DNA from 3 places in the Halobacillus seohaensis genome. Region 2 is predicted to be linked to each of the others. Evidence: predicted binding sites of a transcription regulator. Region 2 holds the regulator's gene; each other region holds the start of a gene.

Region 1 (3,286 bases), on a different contig from region 2:
TAATGAAACAGCCTTCTTCTGATACTTTAAGCACATCTTTTTTTCTCAATTGAGTCAATGTGCGGCTAACGGTTTCTCTTGAAGTGCCGATCATATTGGCTAGTTCCTGGTTAGTAAATGTGCTAGTCAACTTAAAATCATCATTTCCATAGGGCTGACCATTGGTACGAGTTAACCTAATTAACAACATAATCACTTGTTCGAAGGTATTGTGTAAAATTTGTTCCTCTAATCGGTCTTGGAGGTCGATGATCTTACTTCCTAATACTCTAAATAGCTTTACGCATAACTCAGGCTGATTAACTAGAATTTGTTCAAATGAGTGGATAGGAACACAAATCAAACGGGATTTCTGCATGATCTCGGCATTTGCTGGATTTAGGCCGCCACGAAAGAACCCCGCATGTGGAAACATTTCTCCGGATTCTAGCACGGAAACAATCTGTTCTTTGCCATGGATATCTGTTTTATATATTTTCACTTTACCAGATTCAATGAAAAAGACTCTGTCCAATGGTTCATCTTGCATGAAGACAAAAGAACGGGCATTGTAAACTCTTGCGGATGAAATGTTAGCAATATGATCGATCTCATCATCAGAAAGTTCTTTGAACAAGGGCACTTTTTTTAAATTTTCCTGAATGATAGGGGTTTTTTTCAAAGTATTCACTTCGCTTTCTTTCTCATACTTTTTGGTATATAAACACATGCGGGTTCACTCTCTAGGTAGTCACCTGTAAGGGCGTAGGCTCTAGATCGTGAACCACCGCAAACGTGTCTGAATTCACAAACTCCACATTTTCCTTTAAAAAGGTCAGGATTCCGTAACTCTTTGAAAATGGATGAATGACGATAGATATCGGCAAGAGATTCTGTTCTTATATTTCCTGCCTTTATCGGCAGCAGTCCACTCGGATAAACATCGCCAAGGTGAGAAATAAAAACGAACCCATTGCCGTCATTTACCCCTTTAGGTGCTCGGCCAAGCCCGTCGAACGCAGCGGTTTTACCTGCATTCAATGCATCTTGATATTGGATGTGTTGTGTTTTTTCTTTATTATTTCGCATTTTGTCAGCAATCACTACACGTCGGTAATGTTGGGCTGCCGTTGTTTTAACATCAAAAGGAACCTGATGACTTAATTGGTTTAACCAGCGAAAAACCCTTTCGTGTTCAGCAGGGGAAATCATAGCAGAAGCTTTTCCTCGTCCTGTCGGAACTAAAAAGAAAACACTCCACAATACACAATTTAAAGATTCCACAAGCTCAGCCATCTCTTCTAGTACATTATAGTTATATCTTGAGACGACAGTATTAATTTGTAAAGGTAATTCTAAGTCGTGAAGATGGTCAATCGCATTCATAGTTAAATCAAACGACCCAGTAGTTCCTCGAAAGTGATCATGAATAGCTGCGGTAGGGCCATCCAGGCTGAAGGCCCATCGAGCCAATCCTATATCCTTCGCTTTTTGAATCTCTTCTTTTGTAACGTTAGGAGTAGCACTAGGAGTCATAGATACACGCAATCCCTTTTGAATCGCATAGGAGGCGATGTCATAAACGTCAGGTCTCATTAGTGGATCTCCGCCTGTAAAAACAAGCATAGGATGATCCATTTCGCAAATGGAGTCGATTAATTGTTTGCCTTCCTCAAAGTCTAGTTCAAGAGGATGGCGGTGATATTGGGCCTCAGCTCGACAATGTAGACAGTGTAGTTCGCACGCTCTTGTTAATTCCCAAATGACGATAAAGGGATTCTCATGGAAATCTCTACTATTCATATTCATTCCTCCAAATTTTTATATACATATTGTATATAAAAATTAACACTTAATAAGTGAAGTTCATCACATGTTCAGTCCGATCACCCTTTAGTGCTTTGGGTGAAGAGAAGAAAAAACAACTTCATTTAAAGTGTGTATATGTCCGCAAGAAAATGAATATAACCGCGATCACGCTTACCTTAAAGTTTATATTTTTTCATTTAATCTAAAGATTGTTATAAAGTAGGTTTTTGTTTAAAGTGTTATTTTTTATAATAGGGTCGTTATCTTTCTTTCATATCTTCTTTTAATAGACACCTTTCCCTATAAAACTATACAATATTAATAGAACAGAGTAACGAGGAGTGTAGACATGGCCCCTTTTAAAAAAGTGACCGAAGCTTCCTATTTAACAGCAGATCGCGCGTGGAGTTATCGAGCCATTTTGCGCTATTTTTATATACAGCACGAACGAATGCGTGAGTTCCTGTTTCCTGAGGAAATTCTCGCTTACTTAAGGGAGTTTGATGAGTTCAGAGATTTTTCTGAGGAACAGTTACACATTGATCTAGGTGCTTTAGTTAAATGGAATAATCTTATGGCACGGCAAGAAGTTGGCAAAGTTCGGACGGTTGAGGAGTTCAAGAAAAAGCGTTTTCGCTATCAATGTACGCCATATACGGTAGAGTTTGAACGTATGTTACAACAGCTTGAAGGAATGGGGGAGACTTTCGGTGGTTCCCTAGAGAAAACACAGTTTGAAAGATTGTACCAAACGCTCCTTACTATTGAAAAAACACTTGAAGCACAAGAAGATGAGAAGGCTGAAGAGTGTGCGCAGAAGTGGGATGATGTATTCACATATTTTCGAACCATTACGCAGAACACGTCGGATTATCTAGCCTATTTAAATAGTGAAGAAGTAGAGGAATAGATGCAAACTGAGGCTTTTCTAGTTTATAAAGATCAGTTTACAACTTATTTACGCGATTTTATCATCGCCTTACAACAAACAGCTGTTCAAATTCAAGAATTGCTAGGACGTATTAATGATGAAAAGTTGACAGGTTTCGTAAATAAAGTCGTTCATCACCAGGAGCAGACGTTCCGCTTTGAGAAGCAGTCTTTTGAGGACAAAGTTATTGATCAACTCGAAAAATGGCGAAGTCTAGAGGTGTGGTTTCTAGGTCATAATCAAGGTGAGAGTGAATATGAGATGTTGGAGGCTAGAACAAATGAATCGATTCGCCGAATTACACGAGTAGTTCAGCGACTTGGTGAGCGTCACCAACATTTCCACAGTCGGAAAAAGGATTACCTGTATTTAGCTGAGTGGTTTGATGGGATAGGATCGCTTGATGAAGCACACAAGTTGTCGTCGATCGTTTTTGGTGTATTCCATACTCGTCATTTTCATATTGACCATGTACCGACGGATGATATTTATACAGATATTTGGGAAGAAGCTCCAATGAAACACCAAACGAAACCGAGAATAAGAGGATATACAGAAAAAACAAAA
Region 2 (3,286 bases):
CTGTTCCGTTTTGGGTTTATCAAGCTTGTCCATTTTTTCTAGCTGTTTACGACGGCTTTGAGCACGTTTACTCGTAGTTGCTCTGACGATGTTTTTCTGAACGAACTCTTCCATTTGTTTAATTTCGCTCTGTTGCTTTTCATAATGTTTAAGTTCAAGTTCATAATCAATTTCTTTTTGCTTTAAATAATCACTATAATTACCAGTATATTTTTTGGATCCCTGATGAGCAATTTCGTATACTGTGTTAACAATTTTGTCTAAAAAGTAACGGTCGTGCGATACGATAACAACTGCTCCTTGATAACCTGATAGGTAACCTTCAAGCCAGGATAGGGTATCAATGTCTAAGTGGTTGGTCGGCTCATCGAGAATAAGTACGTCTGGCTTCGTTAATAGCAGCTTTCCGAGAGCTAAACGAGTTTTCTGACCACCACTTAATGAAGAAATAGGTGTACTCCAGTCGAAGTTATGAAAATTCAACCCATTTAAGACAGCCTTAATCTCGGCTTCATACTGATAGCCACCCGACAATTTGAAGTAATCTTGTTTATCATCATATGATTTCAACAGTTTCTGATAAGCTTCATAATCTTCTAAAAGGTCAGGGCTGGCCATATTTGCTTCCATTGAACGTAATTCCTTTTCAATGGCTTTCAAATGAGAGAACACATTCTCCATTTCATTCCAAATCGTATCGTTGGATTGGAGACCTGTATTTTGAGCTAAATAGCCCATGGTCACTTCTTTCGGTTTAAAAATATCACCGGTGTCATGAGCCATTTCACCTGCCATCATTTTAAGCAAGGTACTTTTTCCGGAACCGTTTCTGCCAACAATGGCAATCCGATCATTGTTTTGTACATCTAATTTAATATTTTCTAAAATTAACTCTGCGCCAAAGCGTTTCGTTAATTGATTTAATTGCATGAGAATCATGTCGTTTCACCCCAATAAAATAAGTGTATCTTATATACGATGAGAGTAGCAAGGAGAGGTACTCAAGATTGTGAATGATGTAACACTTTCCATTGATTTTTTGGTAAAATAGGAGTAATGTTTGTATAACTAACTGTAAAATTGGTAAAGGAGCAAGTACATGTCTGAATTTACTCATTTTAATCCCCAAGGTCGAGCTCGAATGGTCGATATCTCAGAGAAGGACGATACAGTTCGAACGGCTGTTGCAAGAACAAGTGTTGAAGTCAATGAAACAATTTATAATAAAATTACTAGCGGTGAAGTCGAAAAAGGTGATGTACTTGCTGTATCACAGGTTGCGGGAATTATGGCAGCGAAGAAAACGCCGGACTGGATTCCAATGTGTCACCCCCTACCGTTAAATGGGATCGATGTAACTTTTGATTGGGATCTTAGAAAAGGGTATGCTTTAACTATTCGTGTATCAGTGAAAACAAAAGGAAGCACGGGTGTTGAAATGGAAGCGTTAACCGGAGCATCGGCAACGGCGCTGACAGTTTACGACATGTGTAAAGCAGTAGATAAAGGAATTGTTATAGGCCCAACCTACCTCGAGGAAAAAACAGGAGGTAAAACGGGTGATTATCATAGAGAAGAAGGTCGATGAAAGGAGGTCTTAAAAAGATGGAAGCAGAACATTCAAAGATCCCACAAGCGACAGCCAAACGACTGCCACTGTACTATCGATTTATTAATAATCTACATAGCCAGGGAAAACTGCGAGTGTCTTCGAAAGAACTTAGTGATGCAGTGAAAGTCGACTCTGCAACAATACGTCGGGATTTCTCTTACTTTGGAGCGCTCGGAAAAAAAGGATACGGCTATAATGTAGAGTATTTGCTGTCTTTTTTTAGAAAAACATTAGATCACGATGAAACAACCAATGTAGCTCTTATCGGGGTAGGGAACTTAGGTACCGCCTTTTTAAATTATAACTTTATGAAAAATAATAATACGAAAATTGAAGTGGCCTTCGATGCAAGTGAGAAAAGGATCGGAGAACAGGTAGGTGGTGTGCCGATAAAGCATATTGATGATTTAGAAAAACATATGGAGAACATATCGGTTGCGATTTTAACGGTACCCGCCTCAGCTGCCCAAGGGATAGCGGACCGTCTTGTCGAAGCAGGAATTTCTGGTGTGCTTAATTTTACACCTGCCCGAATCACTGTTCCGACAAGTGTTCGTGTTCATCATATTGATTTAGCTGTGGAACTTCAGGCGCTTGTTTATTTCCTTAAGCATTATCCGTTAGATAACGATGAGGAAGAAGAGGACGACCATTAAGGTTGTCCTTTTTGGCGTTTTAAGGATTTTAATAAATGGGTATAGATAAGATGCTTTGAGTTTGGAAAGTGTGGAGGGACGAGAATGAGCAAGATACCTCAGAAATGGCTAGTCGTTCTATCTGTTCTATTTGGAACATTTACCGTCATTTTAAATAACAGTATGCTTAATCCGATCCTGCCAAGGTTTATTGACGTATTTGATTCAAATGCTGTTTCAGTTGGTTGGATTTTAACGATTTTTATGGTGTCAATGGGAATGACCATGCCGCTAACTGGTTATTTTGGTGATCGGTTTGGTAAAAAGAAAGTTTATCTTGTGGGATTGTGCTTATTCATTGTAGGTTCACTCTCTGGTTTACTATCTCAGACGTTAGCGATGGTAATTATTTCGCGAGCCATACAAGGGATGGCTGGTGGTTTAATGATGCCGATCGCAATGGCGCTAATATTTAATTCATTCCCTCAAAATGAAAGAGGGTTAGCTGTTGGAGTCTATGGTGTAGCTGCAATGGTAGCACCCGCCATTGGTCCAACTGTGGGAGGATTCATGATTCAGTTTTTTGACTGGCCGTGGCTATTCGCTTTTAATATCCCCTTTGGTCTTACGGGATTGCTCTTGTCGGCGAAATTTTTGGAGCCTACGGAAACGGACCCAACAAAACGATTTGATTACATCGGCTTTATGATCATTACGCTTGGTATCGGTTCGGTTTTGTTTGCTCTCGGACGGGGAAGAACCTTGGAGTTGTTAACCGACCCATTGAATATCACCTTGATTGCAGCAGGCCTTATGGCAATTATCGCCTTTGTACTTTATGAAAATCGACAGGAAGACCCGCTCCTTAATTTATCAGTGTTTAAGGTGCCCACCTATTCGGTTTCCATCGTGGTGACATCTGCGGCGTCAATTGGCTTGTTTTCGGGTATCTTTCTACTGCCATTACTTATTCAAAATGTGTATGGGTTAAATGAGGTGATGACTGGTCTTTTGTTCCTTCCAGCGGCAGCGGCAAGTG
Region 3 (3,286 bases), on a different contig from region 2:
ACTAAAAAATCAATTTTTCTCATTATTAGATTTGGATAACCTATTCGATTCAGTTACTAACGGTTCCGTTTATCTCGATGGGGTAAGAGAGGGAAAGCGAATCACTCTGCTGAGACATGGTGCCGTTCCAAACTTAATCCATTAATGGAAACCCAAAAAAAGACTATGATCCCCTGCCAAATGCAGAAACATAGTCTTTTCAAATTCTATCAATATGTGCGAACTGGCTCAAATCCATGGATAATAGCTAATAAAAGTCAATCCTTCAGCTTCTCAAGGGCAGGATTCATAGTCTCTTTTAACGTTTGAATACTGTGGTCAAATTTCTGCTGTTCTTCATCTGTTAACTCCATTTCTAAAATTTCACGAACTCCTTGTCGGTTAACGATCGTCGGCACCCCAGCATAGACGTCATGTCCACCATATTCTCCATTTAAATTCGCGCTAACAGTGAGAATGCTATTTTCATTTCCAAGAATGGCTTTTGTAACACGGACGAGACTCATAGCTATTCCGTAGTGGGTTGCACCTTTTTTCTGGATAATATGATAGGCTGCATCTCTCACATTTTCAAACAGATCCTTAAGGTCTTCAGCACGATAAGCATCCTTCATTTCTATATATTTAGAAATAGGTACACCGCCAATCGTTGCATGACTCCAAACAGGAAGCTCTGTATCTCCATGTTCGCCAATAATATATGCGTGGACATTTTGCGTAGCGACATTAAAGTAGTCACTTAGCATAAAGCGAAACCTTGCCGTATCTAAAGTGGTTCCACTGCCAATCACCCGTTCTTTAGGCAGTCCACTAAACACTTGGGTTGCTTGAGTTAATATATCCACAGGGTTTGTTGCAATTAAGAAAATCCCATCAAATCCACTCTTCATTACGTCGCCAACAATACCTTTAAATATTTTCATGTTTTTCTCAACGAGGTCTAAACGGGTTTCCCCTGGCTTTTGGTTTGCTCCTGCACAAATACAAACAATGTCAGCATCTACACAATCACTATAATCGCCATACCAAGTATTTGTTGAAGAAGGAGAGAAAGCTTTCCCATGATTTAAATCCATTGCATCACCAATTGCTTTTTCTTTATCTAAGTCAATAATCACTAATTCTTCGGTAACAGCTTGGTTTATTAACGCAAAGGCATAACTGCTACCTACAAGACCTGCTCCTATTAATACAACCCGATTAACTTTTTCTTTTCTAGGCGTTTTCATAGTGACCACTCCTATCAGTATGTTTGTGAATCACTTCACATTTATATTGTGCAACAATTCACAAACTTTATCAACCTTTTTTTGAAAAATCTCTCTGTTACATAAAATAATGGCGGGGCTATGGAACTAAAATCCCCATGAAAATGTTTCACGTGAAACATTTTTTTATAAGAAGGTACTCCATTTCTCCTATAGCGAAGCAAGAACGCCTAAATAAATACGACGAATCACTTTCATTGTTGAGCGACTTCCTATCTGATGACAAATTTCAAAGAAGGCATGGACCTGATTCAATTAGTATTTTCAGCAACCATTCCTTCAAGTTGACCACGACCATGTCTTCCACCATGGTAGCCTTGTTCTCTCAATTTAAAGTGGTTATGTACCCTCCATATGGCATGGGGGAAGGTCCCCCGACCCCATTCCTCTGTTTTCATTACGGAACCGTTCTTCACTCGGGAAAATACTTACATTAAGGTTTTACAAAGCATCAGCTACATATCCTCTACGATAATATATGTGGCCTTCACGGGACCATGCACTCCAACGATCAAATTCATCTCAATGTCAGCGCTGTTACTCGGTCCTGTGACAAAACTTACACACGACGACACAGGGTTTCCTTTCAATTCTTCTGAATGAATCAGATGGCCAGCTTGGGTCATACGCTGAACGAGTGTGTTTTTTGGAATAATAGCAATAAATGTCTCAGGTAACAGGCTAATCGAACGGCCATTGTAGCGATCGTTAAAGAGCGCCACGGTTCCCGATTCTGCAAGCGTTAGGTCGCTAAACACAATGCCCGCTCCTGCTTTTTCTGCAAAATTGACGTTCTGGCGTCCTTTATGTTCATCCCATATATGGACATCATATCCTTCTAGACCTAATTGCTTGTAAAACTTGCCCATACCACTTTCTAGATTACGAGGGCCACCTGCCGCTACTACCCGGTGTGCACTATACCCGTCAAGTACTGTATAAACGGTTTCTGGCAGTGTCTCAAGCGTTGCTTTTTCAATGCTTGTATGGATTACCTGGCACTGCTTTTCTAATACATCAACAAGTTCATCTGCTGTCGCGCCAGCTAGCACACGTTCCTGCGGTTTTACCGAATACGTTGGCGATTCGACCTGTGTGCGCCTTGGACGTCCAAGCTGCTCTGCTACCCCATCTAAAAAACTTTCGCGGTGGTGGATTGTCATTCTTTTGGCCTCCTCTTTTCTCGTTCTTTGTACCAGTTCCGGAAATTTTGCCGAGCAGGAGCCGGGAAATCTCGGGACGCTGTCCATCCCTTTAGCGGTCCTGGACCATTTTTGATGAAGTCATCCTCAGTCCATGGCTTAAGAGCCGTATGTGCCATTTTTGTACTCAGCTTGTAGGCAGCTGAAGTTGAAGCCCATTTAGCATAGCCTTTCATCATTATGCCCTCGGCTTTTGAACCCATGTTTTCTCGTTCCACAATAATTTCACGATGCCGAATCAAGTGTTCATGGAGTGGAATCTTCACTGGGCATGCCTCTGTACATGCGCCACACAATGTGGAAGCATATGGCAAGTCCTTGTGATCTTCATAACCATCAAGCAATGGAGTGAGCACAGCGCCAATTGGTCCCGGATAAATAGAGCCATATGAATGACCGCCGACGTGTCGATAAACTGGACACGCGTTTATACAAGCTGCACAACGAATGCAATGCAATGCGGATTGAAATTCCGTTCCGAGGATTTTCGAACGACCATTGTCAACGATAACCAGATGGAAGTCTTCTGGACCGTCCACTTCATCTTCTAGTCTCACACCCGTTAATGCGGTAATATAGCTTGTTAACTTTTGCCCCACTGCCGCACGGGTTAGCAAACTAACGACAACCTCAAGATCCTCCCATGTTGGGACAATGCGTTCCATGCCCATTACTGAAATTTGAGTCTCAGGCAATGACGTGGCCATCCGCGCATTCCCCTCATTTGTAACCAGCGTGACAGCGCCAGATTCAGCGACCGCAAAATTGCAACCTGTCACACCAATATCAGCAGAAAGGAAGTCCTTTCGCAGTTGT

Evidence for each region. Region 2 encodes Rex, which represses fermentation and respiration genes when NADH is low (regulators of the CRP and FNR family bind a similar motif). Its sites were predicted from a motif close to TTGTGAAATATTTCACAA; they were not measured.
Region 1: ACFQIC_RS11855 (TIGR04053 family radical SAM/SPASM domain-containing protein) is a predicted target of Rex. The motif match lies at 1,837-1,854, and genes of this name have one in related genera.
Region 3: ACFQIC_RS18370 (L-lactate dehydrogenase) is a predicted target of Rex. The motif match lies at 1,253-1,270, and genes of this name have one in related genera.

Annotation. Positions count from the first base shown of each region.
Region 1 covers NZ_JBHSZV010000029.1:34,187-37,472, forward strand. The annotation lists gene ACFQIC_RS11850 (Crp/Fnr family transcriptional regulator) at 1-670, opposite strand, end outside; gene ACFQIC_RS11855 (TIGR04053 family radical SAM/SPASM domain-containing protein) at 667-1,782, opposite strand; partial or broken gene ACFQIC_RS11860 (TIGR02677 family protein) at 2,138-3,286, shown strand, end outside.
Region 2 covers NZ_JBHSZV010000040.1:104,723-108,008, reverse strand. The annotation lists gene ACFQIC_RS15660 (ABC-F family ATP-binding cassette domain-containing protein) at 1-939, opposite strand, end outside; gene moaC (cyclic pyranopterin monophosphate synthase MoaC) at 1,100-1,588, shown strand; gene ACFQIC_RS15650 (redox-sensing transcriptional repressor Rex) at 1,606-2,268, shown strand; gene ACFQIC_RS15645 (MDR family MFS transporter) at 2,353-3,286, shown strand, end outside.
Region 3 covers NZ_JBHSZV010000053.1:41,636-44,921, forward strand. The annotation lists gene ACFQIC_RS18370 (L-lactate dehydrogenase) at 258-1,229, opposite strand; gene ACFQIC_RS18375 (LutC/YkgG family protein) at 1,724-2,431, opposite strand; gene ACFQIC_RS18380 (LutB/LldF family L-lactate oxidation iron-sulfur protein) at 2,428-3,286, opposite strand, start outside.